One region of the Paenibacillus sp. IHB B 3415 genome, then DNA from elsewhere that is predicted to be linked to it. Evidence: a T-box and tRNA genes for the amino acid it is inferred to sense, from the RefSeq annotation. Region 1 holds a T-box; the other holds one or more tRNA genes.
The links. A T-box is a leader RNA that pairs with one kind of tRNA and senses whether it is charged. The one in region 1 lies ahead of metG (methionine--tRNA ligase), so its partner is inferred to be a tRNA-Met.
Positions count from the first base shown of each region.

Region 2: it has a tRNA-Met gene. The T-box ahead of metG (methionine--tRNA ligase) is inferred to sense a tRNA for this amino acid. The anticodon was not compared.

Region 1 is NZ_JUEI01000022.1:31,567-39,345, forward strand. Features, by position in the region: gene QW71_RS11980 (helix-turn-helix transcriptional regulator) at 1-678, shown strand, start outside; gene QW71_RS11985 (aldo/keto reductase) at 853-1,803, shown strand; gene metG (methionine--tRNA ligase) at 2,428-4,104, opposite strand; T-box leader at 4,154-4,423, opposite strand; gene QW71_RS11995 (site-2 protease family protein) at 4,498-5,583, shown strand; gene QW71_RS39790 (hypothetical protein) at 5,651-5,866, shown strand; gene QW71_RS12000 (GNAT family N-acetyltransferase) at 5,989-6,432, shown strand; gene QW71_RS12005 (DUF3892 domain-containing protein) at 6,525-6,761, shown strand; gene QW71_RS12010 (hypothetical protein) at 7,007-7,561, shown strand; gene QW71_RS12015 (DUF1292 domain-containing protein) at 7,646-7,779, shown strand, end outside.
Region 2 is NZ_JUEI01000056.1:113,537-121,315, reverse strand. Features, by position in the region: gene QW71_RS40580 (hypothetical protein) at 74-238, shown strand; gene QW71_RS23130 (hypothetical protein) at 499-702, opposite strand; gene QW71_RS23125 (hypothetical protein) at 815-1,084, opposite strand; gene QW71_RS23120 (SDR family NAD(P)-dependent oxidoreductase) at 1,320-2,030, shown strand; gene QW71_RS23115 (hypothetical protein) at 2,137-2,526, opposite strand; gene QW71_RS23110 (undecaprenyl-diphosphate phosphatase) at 2,706-3,509, opposite strand; gene QW71_RS23105 (VOC family protein) at 3,989-4,399, shown strand; tRNA gene QW71_RS23100 (tRNA-Ile) at 4,902-4,975, opposite strand; tRNA gene QW71_RS23095 (tRNA-Met) at 5,023-5,099, opposite strand; tRNA gene QW71_RS23090 (tRNA-Met) at 5,142-5,218, opposite strand; gene QW71_RS41015 (hypothetical protein) at 5,302-5,466, opposite strand; gene QW71_RS23080 (extracellular solute-binding protein) at 5,902-7,458, opposite strand; gene QW71_RS41850 (hypothetical protein) at 7,740-7,779, opposite strand, start outside.

The sequences.
Region 1 (7,779 bases):
GTGGCGATTCTGGCGGGTGTCAGCAGCACCTATTATACGTGGCTGGAGCAAGGCAGAGAAGTTACCGCTTCCAGAGAGATTATGGAGAGTCTCAGCCAGGCCCTGCGCTTGACCCCTGATGAGCGGACGCATCTGTTCGAGCTGTGGAATCCAGGCATCCCGGATACAGTTCCTTCTATTAATACGGTGAGTCCCGAGCTGAATCCGCAGTGGCGGGATATAATCAGCCAGCTGTCTTATCCGTCTTTTATTACGAATGAGCGGTCCGAGGTTCTGGCCTGGAATGATAAGGCGGGTGAAGTCCTTAGCAATTTCGGGAAGCTGCCCGCTTCCGAGCGCATTATGCTCCGTCTGTTGTTTCTCGATCAGGGGCTGCGCCGCCGGATGCTGAATTGGGAGGAGTTCGCGCTCTATTCAGTAGCTGTGTTCAGAACCTATTATGACATGCATCTGCACGACCCCTGGTATAAAGACATGGTAGTGAAGCTCAGTGAGGACAGTATGGATTTCGCTGAGATGTGGAAGCTGCACAATATTCAAGGCAAAAAAGTAAATCGTGTAGTCATACAAAGTCTAAGCACGAATCAATCTGTGACCTATGACATTAACTCCGTTGCGAGTCTGGCCGATCATCCGGGTCTGCATATCTGTATTTATACACCTGTGGCAGAGAGCTGAGAATCGAATGGAGTCACTTGAACGGCCTGTCTGTTTCTATTTCTGTTCTGTGCTGTTCTGTTCCCTGGTAATGATCTTACTAGCATAAACGTACTGTGGCTGCTCCATGGCAGGAAGGTTAGAATAGGGACATATCCGAAGAATCTTTCACCGGGAAAAGAGGGAGACAACCAAATGCAGACAAGAACACTCGGAAACGAAGGGCTGGCAGTATCGGCTCTGGGACTAGGAACGATGATGATGCCGGACAATGAAGAGTCGGTAAAAGTGATCCATGGGGCACTCGACCTGGGAGTAACCCTGCTGGACACAGCAGATATCTATGGAGATTTCGCGCAGCAGCGTTTTGGCAGCAATGAGAGGCTCGTGGGCCGCGCGCTTAAAGGCAGACGGGATAAAGCGGTTATTGCGACCAAATTTGGCGTTACGCATACTCAGGGCCCCAAGGGTGATCCGGCTTATATCAAAAAATCCGTAGATTCCAGCTTATACCATCTTGGTATGGATTATATTGATTTGTATTATCAGCACCGTCCTGATCCGAACACACCTATCGAGGAGACTATAGGCACGTTGGCTGAACTGGTCAAGGAAGGAAAGATCCGCTACATTGGCTTATCGGAAGCTTCCCCTGAGCTGATACGCCGTGCACATGCGGTACATCCCATTACGGCACTGCAGACAGAATATTCGCTCTGGAGCCGGGAGGTAGAGGATGAAATATTGCCGCTGGTCAAAGAACTGGGCATCGGATTCGTACCTTATAGTCCGCTGGGCCGCGGATTTCTGACCGGTCAGATTAAAAGCTTTGACGACCTGCCGGCGGACGATTACCGCCGTCACTATCCGCGGTTCCAGGGAGAGAATTTCGCCAGGAATCTCGAAGTGGTCTCGCTGATCGGGCAGATGGCAGCCGAGAAGGACTGTGCTCCTTCGCAGCTTGCGCTGGCCTGGCTGCTTGCGCAGGGTGAGCAAATTGTGCCGATCCCGGGAACAAAGCGGCTGGAGCGGGTACAAGAGAATCTCGGCGCGTTGCAGGTGGTATTGTCAGCGGAAGATCTGGCCCGGATCGAGCGGATCTCCCCGCAGGGTGTTGCAGCCGGAGGGCGCTTTCCCGGCCATTAAGGGCTGAAGGGTTAAGAATTGCAGCAGCATCAGTTATGCATTGAAATCCAAAAGCGTTCTTATCTGCACCGCTTATTTTTGTGAGCGGTCTGCGGATAAGAACGCTTTTGGAGTTGCGCCGGCATATCGCTGGTGTTCGGAAACTTGTGGAAACAGAAACAGGTAACAGGTGACAGGTGACAGGTAACAAGTAACAGGTAACGAATAGCAGGTAGCAGGTGTACTGGAGCAAGTGTTCATCGCAAAAGTGAATCGGACTGAGAGGACCCTATTTCCCGAAAAAGCCGCTTTTGAGGCTGAATCGGACTGAGATTCCGTTATTTTGTTCATCCGGCCCCAAAATGAGGGGTGGCCGGGCATATAAGAGATTCTCAGTCCGTTTGACCGGGGAATCTGCCTGATTTGCAGGAATAGAGGAATCTCAGTCCGCCTCATCAGCCAGCTGACGAGGGGATGATGAAGCTCCCGCTCAACCTTCGTCAAGTTCGGGAACACCGCCAGATCCCGCAAGTTCCCGCCAAATCCACCAAAGATGTTGCTGCTAAGCTGCAGCAGCAGCCGTATTCACCTATTAGAGACTAATTAGTGGAAACACTTCGGTAGCCACGCTTAAAGCTCAGGCTGCTAACCCTCGCCGTCACGGCGCTGCAAGCTCTTGAGGCGCTCGGTTTCCTCCTCAATCCGCGCCACATCAATCCGTTCGAACAATAATTCCAGCCCCTGCACCCGCTGATGCGCCGGAACGGACACTGGCTGCCATACAGGCTGTTCTAAGGCCAAGAACCGCCTGATCTTGCCGCAGGAGAATGGAATGAACGGGTTCAGCAGGTTGGACAGATTAGCAATGATCTGTACACAGGTATACAGCGTACTGGCACAGGCGGCGGGGTCATTTTTAATCTGCAGCCACGGCTGCTGCTGATCGAAATATTTGTTGGCCTGGCGGATATGGGTGAAGACATGCTCGAGCGCTTCTTTGAAGCTGCCCCCCTCAATAAGTCTCCCGGTCTCGCTGTACAGAGTACTAATGCTGCTGGCCCAAACGGCATCCATTGTGCCCTCAGGCACCTCGCCATTCCAGAACTTATTCACGAATACCAGACTGCGGTTGACGAAATTACCGAAGGCACCCAGCAGCTCGCTGTTATGGCTGTAGATGAATTCTCTCCACGAGAAGTCGGCATCCCGTTTCTCAGGACCGTTCGCTGTCAGGAAATACCGGATGGAATCCGGGTCGTAGCGGCTGAGAATATCCGGCACCCAGACGGCCCAGTTACGGCTTGTGGAGAATTTCTCCCCTTCCAGCGTCATGTATTCACAGGAGAAGATGCGGTCCGGCAGATGCAGGTCTTCAGCACCCAGCAGCAGAGCCGGCCAGATCAGGCTGTGAAAAGGCACATTATCCTTGCCGTGCACATAATAGGCCGTAATGGGAGGGTTCCCGGCGTCCTTGTCCTCAGAGGATTCCAGCCAGAAATCCTCCCAGCGGTTGCCGGTCCCGGCAGCCCACTGTTTGCTGGCGGACAGATAGCCGCTGACCGCTTCGATCCACACATAGATTTTTTTGTCCGTGAAGCCGTCCGCCGGAACATCCACCCCCCAGTCCAGATCCCGCGTTGCGGCGCGGTCCTGCAGTCCTTCCTGCAGATATCTGCGGGTTAAGCGCACAGCATTGTCTCTCCATCCCTGCGCAGAATCTACGTATTCCGAGAGTGCGCTTTGGAAGCTGGACAGTGACAAATAATAATGCAGGGTGGAACGCAGCACTGGCGGGGTTCCGCAGATTTTGCAGGTACGCTCCAGCAGGTCAACCGGGTCGAGCATCGTAGAACAGTAATCACATTGGTCACCCCGGGCCTGCTGTCCGCAGACCGGGCAGATTCCCTCTACATAACGGTCCGGCAAGTAGCGCTCATCCTGCTCACAGTAGCATTGGAGCGTGGACTTCTGGTACAGATACCCGTTATCCAGCAGCTTAAGGAACAGCTCCTGCACTACGCTGTGATGATGCTCCTGATCGGTCCGGGTGTACAAGTCATAGGTGAATCCCAGCGTGCGGAAGCAATCTGCGAACTCCTGATGATATCTGCTGGCGAATTCACCAGGGGATACACCTTCCTGCGCTGCCTGTACAGCAACTGGAGTGCCGTGGCAGTCACTGCCGGAGACATAGAGTACAGCGTCGCCTTTGGCACGGTGATAGCGGGCCAGGATATCTCCCGGCAGAATACTCGCAAGCCTGCCCAGATGCAAGGAGCCATTGGCATACGGCCAAGCCCCTCCGATAAAAATGTTTGTCATCTAAATTCCTCCTAAGGTTCGGTTGAACACAAAAAAGACTCTCATCCCCAAAAGGGACGAGAGCCTGTGCTCACGTGTTACCACCCAAATTCATCAATGCCTTGCGGCATCCACCTCTTCAGGTACGTCCGCATAAGCCTGCGGGTATACCCTAGCATGGTAACGGATGCGGGTTCCGGCGCAGCCTACGTCCCGTTCATGCGGGCTTCGATGCGCAGCTCTGAGACCATATTCCCTTGGGTTTTCTTTGCTCCTTTTCAGCGGCTGGAGCTCTCTGTGAAAGAATGGCCAAGGTACTCTTTCTCTTCATAGCTATTGTGGTTATCCTAATTACTGGATATCATATATGCAGGTGCAGGCGAATGTCAACACCAGATACAGAAATAAAGGAGAATGAGACTTTTGCCGGAAAACAAGCAGGAAAAGAAAAGCTCAGGCATAATGGGATGGCTTGGTAGCGTAGGGGTCCTGCTGCTGCTGAAGGGCAAAACCATTCTGTCTCTGCTTAAGCTGGGGAAGATTGCGGGACCGCTGATTTCGATGATGGTATCTATCTGGGCCTACGCATTGATCTCACCCTGGCAATTTGCAGTGGGCTTCGTTGCCTTATTATTTGTTCATGAGATCGGCCATGTTATCGCCGCCAAGCGGATCGGGCTGCCGGTGAGCGCACCGCTGTTTGTTCCTTTTATGGGCGCATTAATTACGATGAAGAAACAACCGCTGGATGCCAGAGAGGAAGCCTATGTTGCTTTTGGAGGCCCCATTCTGGGGAGCATTGGCGCGGCCGCCGTCTTCGGAGCAGCTTATTACTATCAGAGCCCGCTGCTGTATTCACTAGCCTATGTCGGGTTTTTCCTTAACCTGATCAACCTGCTGCCGATTCATCCGCTGGATGGGGGAAGAATTGCAACTGCGGTTACCCGGTGGTTATGGCTGGTAGGTCTGGTTGGAGGTCTGGCAGTGATCATCTATCTTAAATCTATTCTGTTCGGTATTATCTGGCTGTTATTTGCCTATGACATGTACAAGAAATATATCAGCCGGCGCACGAAGAATCAGATGCATGCCGTATTGAAGAGCTTCCTGATACCGATTGAGGATTTGCAGGATCAAGGGTATCTGATTCCCGGACCTGAGCACAAAAGGGAGCTGCCTTTTACCACCTACAGTGATTTGAACCGCCAGCAATATCTTGGTGTCCGCTGGGACAATCTGGACTACTACGGTACAACGACTATGCCTGTACAGTCTATGATCAGTAAAGTCCGGATCGTGCAGCTGGACCAGCTGTATGTAGATACTAAGCTGCAGCTGAAGATGCAGTGTGAGATCAGTTTTACAGTGTTTGATAATGATAAATATTATGATGTGCCGGCCGCGTCACGCTGGAGATATGGTATTGCTTATTTTGTACTCGCAGGCTTTCTCGGCGGCATGATGTACCTTGTGCATATCGTTGGCAATGTAAATCTGTAAGGACTCGTTTATGAAGCCCCTGATTCGTCAAAGCTGTATAGAGCCAAGAAGAACAGGGGGTACAACTATGCGCAGGTCAATAGTGTGGAGCGGAGTCATTGGAGTATGTGTGATGCTGGGGACGGCCGGATGTGCGGCTGGCGGTGAGGCTCCCGGGTATACGGGGATTCATAAGATGACCGGGCTGGATGGCAGACTGGATACACCGGATGGTCTTATATCACCGGTTATGCAGGATGTGTACGACCGTTCGATTCCGGAAGAGGTGTATTCCATTCAGTAGTCCGGCGGACGCGGCTTATCCGTCTTCCCTATCCCTGAAGACCTGAGGCTCTATACAGGATATTAAAAATTCTGTATAATGGCTCAATGTTGATTGGACCTACAGAGAGGGGTTAGAGGAGAATGGCAGTAGAAATCGTACATGTCACTACAGAGGAGCAGCTCCAGATGGCGCTTGCGATCCGCAATAAAGTATTCGTGGACGAACAAAAGGTGCCGGCTGAAGAGGAAATGGATGAATATGATGTGATCGGTGACAATGCGCATCATTTCCTGCTTAAGGACAACGGGGAGCCGGCAGCTACCGGAAGACTAATTTATTACAAGGCAGAGACTGCTAAAATGCAGCGGATTGCTGTTCACGAGCAATACCGGTCCAAGGGTTTCGGACGGATTTTACTGCTCGCCATGGAGGGGCATGCCCGTGAACTCGGTCTGGTAGCTTCTATTCTCGATGCCCAGTGTCATGCAGAAGCCTTTTACAGCAAACTGGGCTATGAAGTGATTTCTCTGGAGCCCTTCTATGATGCCGGTATTCTTCATGTGAGAATGCAGAAAACGCTCTAATCAGAACTGGTACATACTCTTTCGATTCTATGGACAAGCTATCTGTGAGCCAGAATGATGGCTAATCCCAGGCGCGAAGGAGAAGATCCTAAGTGATGAACAACGAACGTGAACGCTTTATTGCAGCCCAACGAAACGGTGATGGTGATCTGACCAAGTTCCAGACCTCTTCCGGCCGTGTGCTGGATTATCAGCAGGCACTTCAGGAGGTTCAGTCCGGGAGTATTGCCGGAGTCAACGCATTCAAAGGGAAAGACGGAGAAATGTATATTCGCGGCGATGCAGATGGGGATCCTACCAACAATCTGGATCAGCTTCCGCAATTTTAACCAGGCATAGATAACAGGATGAAACGGCCGGGCAAGCATCTATTCGATGTAATTGTCCGGCTTTTTTTGTGTTGCGGGGAGGGCACATTTCCCTGAAATTCCATAGATTCCATACCGAAACCGGTTGCATAATGGTGCGTTTTTCTTTTCTACTGCAAAAAGAAATAATTCCCTGAATTCTGCGCAACTTGTCGAAGGGTTGGTAGTATACATTAACAGCATGAATTATTTGGAGGGGCTCTACAATGAGATGGAGAAAAATTGCTCTATGCGTGGTTGTGTTTTCCATGATGGGAAGCTCATATTTGTTCGCTGACGCTGTAAACCAGAAAATCAAAGTGTGGAGCAATGGAAAGGAAATAGCTGATGGGGGCTATTTAATTGACGGCAAGGCCTATATCCCTGCGAGAGAAGCGGGAGGTGTCGTCAGCTGGGACGGTTCAGGCAAAGTGACGATCCTCAAGCCTAATGTGCATATTGTGCTGTTCAAGGGTGATACGGTATTCGGCAATGTAAACACAGGCAAGCTGAAGATGAAGATCCTAACCCAGGTTGACAGCCTGAAGGACAGCGTCTCAGCTGTGAAGGTGGCAATCACCGATCCGTCAGGGAATGTGAAGGATATTCTGGAGGATGCCGGCGGCTCGAAGAATGAGGACTTCTGGTTCTCCACCCCGGAATTCACCTATGATTTCAAAGAATCCGGCAAATACAGTGTAGGGTTCTTCATCAAGTCATCCAAGAGCGGAGATTACGTTCTTGTGTCAGAAAAGGTGGTTACGGCTTCGGCCAAGAATTAACCGGGGTCTGCAAATTGACCTGAACTTATCTTACGTGTTACGATACCAAATGTAGGATAATTCAATTTAAAGTGAGGTATTTCAATGAGCGATCACAAACATGAGCATGGCCATGAACATGGTGAAGCATGCGGTTGCGGACATGATCACGACCATGAGCACGAGGAGTTTGTGCTGACCTTGACGAACGAGCAGGGCGAAGATGTAGAGATGGTGCT
Region 2 (7,779 bases), on a different contig from region 1:
ATACCGGCATAGACATAAGAACAACAGATGTACCTCTATGCATGGTGACATTTCAACCGTAAAGGGGAGCGACATGGAAGCCATAAAAGTCATTCAATTATTGCTGACCCATCCGGATTACAGCGTAGATGCAGTACATCCCGAAATTCCGGATTTTGTCGGCATCGAGACCATTGAAGTGGACCACGAAACGCAGACCTTCTCCATCTTACTGCAGGAACCCAAGGAGTACGATTAAACCTCTGTACAGAATAATCAGCATATAGCCAGCGCGGCTCAATCCGTGACCTTTCACCCTATAAAAAGCGACCCCGCCAACGTTCGGCAGGGTCCAAGGTTTCTATCAGGGGGTATGTATACAATATACTCACTATTTGCTTAAACCAACCTTAAATCAGGCTGAGCCTATAATAATATCTTTCAAATGATCGCAATGGGCATCATGCTTATTGTAGCGCTGGTCTGCACTTCTCTGCTGATTAATGACAAGAATAACGACTAGCCGCTGCTGACAAACTGGATAATCCCAATACCCGCCATTGCCAGGAAGATTCCGAGTATTACCGCAATCACGATCCAGACTACCTTTTTGGTGGACTGCGGGGGCGGGTTATAGTTCTCCATCATTGCAATCCGTTTCTCCAGCGCAGCAACCCGCTTCTCCAGTTCACGGTTGTTATCCTCTGCTTCTCTCATTGCCACTCTTTCTCCACTCTCCTCTGGTTATATATTTTTAATCGTTTCATCATGTTTCTGTAACTTATATCTGTGAAGTCAACATCTCCCTGAGGCCTGCCTTCGGAACTTCGCAACTCTACTTTGCTCTTCTGCGCGCTAATAACCAATCGAACAATAATCCAAACCCCAACCAGAAGAAGAAGTGAATGCCGTATAGTATAAACTGCCACAGAAGCTCATTGTCCATACTATAGTGCAGATCTGTCAGCTGAGGGTTAAGCCATAACAGCAAAGGACTTGTCAAAAAAAGCAGCAGGTTTTTATCATCTTGTCCTGACAGATTAATCATACATACCGCTACAGACAGGACCGGCAACCACAAACCCAATCTCTTCATTAATTTCATTTAAGCCCCTCCATTTACTAAATACTACCATATAATGATAGACTGGGCCCATGACATAAATCCTGACTCCATAGAGAACCGCGCCAGAATATCTATCTATTAATAATTCTCTCCGGCATAATACCGCTCCAGCTTATGCTCCAGATGAATGAGCTGTTATGTTGACCTACACTAAGTGTAGCATAATAAACTTTGAATTGTTGCTAGACCATATCCCACAGAAAGAAGGATTACGATGAACAGAACCGCTTTTGTAACAGGTGCTAATAAAGGAATTGGATTTGAAATTGCGAGACAGCTCGGTGAAGCCGGCTGGAAGGTGTTGCTTGGTGCACGCAGTATTGAACGGGGGGAAGCCGCAGCTTCCGAACTACAAAAGCAGGGTTTAAACGTAGAGTTCGTGCAAATTGATATGACTAATAAAGAGAGTATTGAACAGGCAGCCGGCAGCATTCAGGCCAACTACGCTGATCTGAAGCTTTTAATTAACAATGCCGGCATGCCGGGAGCCTTCTCGAGTTCATTCAGTGCAACCCAAGAGGCCGATTTGCGCAATGCCTTTGAAGTGAATTTCTTCGGAACGTTCCGCCTGAATCAACAGCTATTCCCCTTAATCCAAAAGAATGAAGGAACCATTGTGAACGTATCGACCGATATGGCCTCACTTCACTTCATGCAGAGCTCTGCATACGCGCTTAATGCTTTTGACTATAACGCCTCCAAAACCTCCAACAATGCAATGACCGTGGCCATGGCGATTGAATGCAAGGACAGCAATGCTCAAGTATTCGCCGTCACACCTGGTTTCACCAAGACGGATTTGAACGGCAATGCTGAAGGCGGCAAATCCAAAGAAGACGGTGCTGCCATTATTGTCGGCTACGCAACGGATGGTAAACGGCATAACGGGGAGTTTCTCGATGTAAATGGGGTTTATGCCTGGTAATGCAGTCAACTGCTTATTCTGACTATAATAATAGTAAAGGTTAGACTTGCCACGAAAGAAAAATGCCCGCCAACGGAATACGGTTGACGGGCCTCAATATAATAGACTATCGTGTCACTTCCACGAAAAACTGCTGTAAATCCAATTCGGATTTTATATTTTCAATCACATTTTTCAAACCAGGAACCCAGAGCAAAGTATCTTGCCGAATATAGTTTAAAACTAAGGCGCAACTCCGTTCAAATTTTTCAATATGGGGGCTGTGCTCATTTTTCAAAACTTTTCTGACCTCATCTGCTAATTCCATATAATCAGAGTCAATGTGATCTTGCTTATTTATTTCAGCGGGTTTTAATTTAGACCAGGCGTAAGCTCCTCCAGCCACTACTTCTTCAGATCCCTCCACATATTCCAGAGACGAATCCTCGTTAATGAATTCATTAATCCGCGCCTCTAAACCTTTGAAAGTTTGGACAAAATCAATTACGTCTTCCAAAAAGACACCTCCCAAATAGATAAGAAGATGTGATTTTCCGCTGCTGTAAAATTCCTTCAGTTAGCAATCACAATCTTGTGTGATTCCAGTGTATCGCATTTTGAAACAAAAATACATTGTGAAAATTTCAACCTTCTCCAGAAACTCACATTAGATCCTTAACAAATAAATGGAACGAATTAGTGTATGACGATTAGATAGAAGAGAGCTGCTAAAACAAACCGATAGAGAGCGAACCATTCCAAGCGAAGACGTTTAATCAGTTTGATAAAGGTCACTACTGCAATCATTGCCACTATGAAGGATGCCGCAAAGCCAATTAACATTAGAAGTAAATCGTCAGAACTCAACAAATCACGACTATCATACAAATCCAACAAGCTTGCACCAAACATGACAGGGACGGAAATAAGAAATGTAAAATCTGCGGCGGCTTTTTGGCTAGTGCCTAGCAAAAGGCCGCCTGAAATCGTCGAACCTGATCTCGAGAATCCCGGCCATAACGCCAGGCATTGGAACAGACCGATTCCGAAAGCTTGTTTATAGCTAATCCCATCCATCGTATCAGCGGTTTCTGTCCGCCTATTCCGTGCAGCGATGATCATCAATAGACCACCGACTACTAGACCGATCACGACAGGAGTCGGGCCGAATAAACGGCTTTTTATAGTGTCCTTGAAGAGGAGATACAGGATTAATGCAGGCAACATGGCTAATATCATATGAATGATGTTTAATCCTTTACTTTTGGAAAAATCCATTCTAATCATATTAGACCCAATCTCCAAATACCTTTTCCAGTACAGAATTAACACCGCCATCACTGCACCCAGCTGTATAACAATCTTAAAAGTGATTGCAGCTTCTCCCTCAAAGCTAAGCAAATCACCTGCTAAAATAAGATGTCCAGTAGATGATACCGGTAGAAACTCAGTTAAACCTTCGATTATGCCGAGGATGATTGCTTTAATAATGTCAGTCACCAGTGGATAATCCCCTTTCAGAAATGGATTCTTTTTATTTCCAGTATACGGGGGTCATAATTTTTTCCCAATCGATTGACCTTACAATCTTCCATTCAGCATGACAGAATTGTCACATTGATCATTGAAATGATCCCCTATATCACTCCCTTTCCTCTTGAAGACTGACAGATGGCGTATGGTTCGCGTCCCATTGGTAACTTTGCGAATCACATGCTGCACAGACAGGCAGATCGGGGAGCTTTAAAGCTGGGCGACGGGAGTGGCGTCGATATAAAGTTCATTGTGATTGACAAGCAGAATCTGGCTTACGTGTAACTCTGGTATGGTGAGAAGTTCGTTGATATACTGGGTTTGCATTTACAATAATACAGGAGTGGCAGGAATCAAGTAGACCGATGAATTCCCGGATTGGCTTTCGTCTAAATAAACGAAGGCATCAATGACAACAAACCATTTTGAAGATGAGGTGTTTAAAAATGGCATTAATGTCCACATTCACGAGCTTCAATCTGCCTGTAAACAACGTAGAACAATCGAAGGCGTTCTTCACCGGACTCGGATTCGAGCTCAACCCGCAATTCCCCGATAATGAGAATTCGGTAGCCATCGTGATCGGCGACAACCTGCAGATCATGCTGCTCACCAAAGAACTATTAAATTCACTCACGCAGAAGGAAACCGTTGATACGGAAAAGTATGCGCAAATGACGATCGCACTCACCTTCGAGAGCCGAGAAAAGGTGGATGAAATCGTGAATACTGCGGTCTCCTTGGGCGGGAAATCGTACGAAGAACCTGAGGATTATGGATTCATGTACCATTGGGCCTTCGAGGACTTGGACGGCCATATGTGGGCAATCAACTACATGAACACGGATGAAGCTTAAGGTTAAGGATAACGGAGAGCGCACTCATACCTGGATTAACAAGGGAAGACGACGGGTACCTTCCCCGGCGTCTTCTTCGCGATGATTAGTTTTGTTCGGTATAGGCTTTGAAATTGTCCATAATCGCTTGCCAGTCTGCTTGCTGGAGCTCGACGGGGTGGATTCCTACTGGAGTGCAATCGGCATCACATGGGGACTTAGCCGTAAAGCACTGATTTTAAGGTTGAGCCCGAATTAATAAATATAATTCCAAAAAATATAAATAAACAGCATCCAAGCAATGCAATTGGTTACTCGATTACTATGCTAAACAAGCAAAATCTGTCTTCAAACAAAAAAAGCCCCCAACCATCTAAGGTTGAACCTGTGGAATAAAAGAAAAGTCTCCGTTAGCAAATCCGTTAGCAAGCTTAAAAATATGACCTTTCCCCACTCAAGCATATTCGCTTCGTCGAGTCTATAAACAGCAAAAAACCCTTACAAGGTAAGGGTTTTAGTGAAGTGGGCCCTACAGGACTCGAACCTGTGACCAATCGGTTATGAGCCGACCGCTCTAACCAACTGAGCTAAGGGCCCGGACTAGGATATCCGTATTTAACAAGTGCTGTCTGATGAAATAAAATTGGTTGCGGGGGCAGGATTTGAACCTGCGGCCTTCGGGTTATGAGCCCGACGAGCTACCGGGCTGCTCCACCCCGCGTCAGTAATCATATTCAAACAGCGCTGTCTGATGAAATAAAATTGGTTGCGGGGGCAGGATTTGAACCTGCGGCCTTCGGGTTATGAGCCCGACGAGCTACCGGGCTGCTCCACCCCGCGTCAGTAATCATATTCAAACAGCGACAATAGATAATATACAATATAAGTATGGATAAAGTCAAGGATGAATTTGGTTAATTTGTTTATGGCAGAAAACGCACACCGTAGCGGCCTTTGCGCGAACGGTAAATTTCCACAAAACGCGGATCATGATAGCCGTAGATCCAGCCGTCCTGTTCGAGTCTTTTGGCCAGACAACCCGCTTGAAATCTTGTCCTGAACAATTTCGCGAAGTATATCCAATTCATGATGCCCTTCTCCTTTTTCGTATTAATGTATGCTGCTGCTCTGATCCTTAGCATGCCCATTTTTTCATTAATAACAGGAAAAAAGCCCTGCGGAACGGCTGGAAAATTCTGCACCGCTTGTCTGAAATTATTTTCCATTCAAGAATTCAGAGGATAGTTGTATAATGTACAATTAAAAACAGCAAAAAGGGATGCTTGCCTCTTATAACTGTAGTCTGTACAACTAAATCTGCCCGAATCGGGGAAAACCGTCTGCAACTCGAAGTTTAATTGCACGAAATACAACTAAACGATTATTTGGTTATAAATCAGACGATTTAGTTGTACAAAGTGCACTTAAGCATACCGGATCGGATATACCATAATGGGGTCACTACAAACCATTGGCAAATGATTTTCCAAAGTGGTTCTCACTAGTTTAAATTTGACGCTATACTACTTGCCCTTCGCACTTCGCTCCAGCCAGCCGTTGTCTAGATTGAACAAGACCGCGGGATCTTTGCGCATCGCGTTAAGCATATGGTTGCCCTGTTGCTCCCAGGCCTTGAGGGCATTCGCTACCGTCCGTTTGCCTTGAATGACTTCGCTGAACAGCATTTGTCCGGCCAGATTAATCTGATAAATATTAGGTATCTTGTATGCCAGACTATTCACATTAGCGTCCGTCACCGGCACCGGCTTCACATTGTAAAAGGGTTCAAGGCTTACTCCAGCCTTCTGTGAACGGTTGAAATCCATCCGGGAGGTAAGCTGATAAGGATTGGCCGCCTTGATTTTGGCTACTTCGTTGCTGTTCACAAATTTGATCAATTCCCAGGCATCCTCTTCATTCTGCGCGGTACTGCTGATGGCCAGCATCTGATCCAGTCCGGCGCCTACAGCCACGCCCGGCTTCTCGGCAAACGTAGGTACGGCAGCGATTCCCCAATCCACATGTCTGAAATTAATGTTCTTGATCAGGAGCGCATTGCGGTCCGCGGAAGCCAGCTCGTTGATATAACCATATTCCCCGATGACCATTGCCGCTTTGCCCGTCAGAAACCAGTCTCCCAGAAACGGGTTAAATTCGGCCTCTGCAGGTTCGGCAACAGCTGCGGCTGCGGCTGCGGCTTCAATATCATCCGGGCCGGGGATAATCTTCTTCTGAATCAGATTGCTGAAGGTAGTCCAGCCTTTGCTCCACAGCGCATTATTTACTGTCATTGCCCCGCCTTGGTTATCGTACATAGCAACTTGCAGAGGAGAGAGATAAGCCTGCATATCCCCGAACGGATCGCCGACATAACGGCTCCTTGTGAAGCCATATATCCGCTCATCCAACTGCTTGGAGGTCTTCGTCACCATACCTGCAAGCGTGAAGAATTCATCCCAGGTCATCCCGTCCGTTGGATAACTCACTCCGGCAGCATCGAATATCCCTTTATTGTAGAAAACTACGCTGGCGTTGAAAGTAGGTGCCAGAGCAAACAGGTGGCCTCTGCCAAGCTCGCGGACACCATTTAGCATCGTCGGTGCCATATTGCTGATATCATAGCCGTCACGGTCAATCAGCGGCTGCAGCGGCTCAAGCAGATTCTGATCCGCCAGATTTTCGATCAGGCTACTGTCTCCTATAATCACATCGACCGGATCACTGCCCAGCATGATATCACGCATATGCCTCAAAACTTCCGGTCCTTCCACCATGTACGTGTTGGTGAAGCGGAACTGCTCCTGATCCACCGCCGGAACAAACTCCAGCTTCACGTCCGGATGTGTAAATTCATAGAGGTCAGTCAGGTTCTGGCGCAGATAGGTATCTTCGCTGTTACTCCACAGGCTGCCGATCCGCAGGACACGCTGCCCGCCTGATGGCTGCGTCACCACGGTTGGCGCCAAGGGTTTGGCCGCAGTGGCAGAGGCGGCATCTGGAACAACAGGCAGCAGTACCGCCGCACAGAGTGCCAGCGGAAGCCCGCGCCTGAGCAGAAGATGAATCGTTGATTTAGCCATATTTATAACCTCCTAATGAAATATCATAAGCCTGGACAAGTGGCTGAACATTCCTTTATTTAGCATTATATAGCCTATTCGAATATCGGAAGTGACATCCCGTTTAAACTAAAAAGACAGTTTGTTCACCTTGGCACAGACTGCTTCATTCTAACGCAAAAGAAGCCCCTGCTGAGCCTGTCAAGGCACGGGGCTTCTTGCTGTATTTCTTGCCTGCTTCCGGGCGGCGGCTGTTGTCGCATGAAATTCCCCATTCATCCGCCTTCTATGGTAGAGATCAGTCAGCTTTCCATAAAATCCTGCCCATAATACAACATTTTC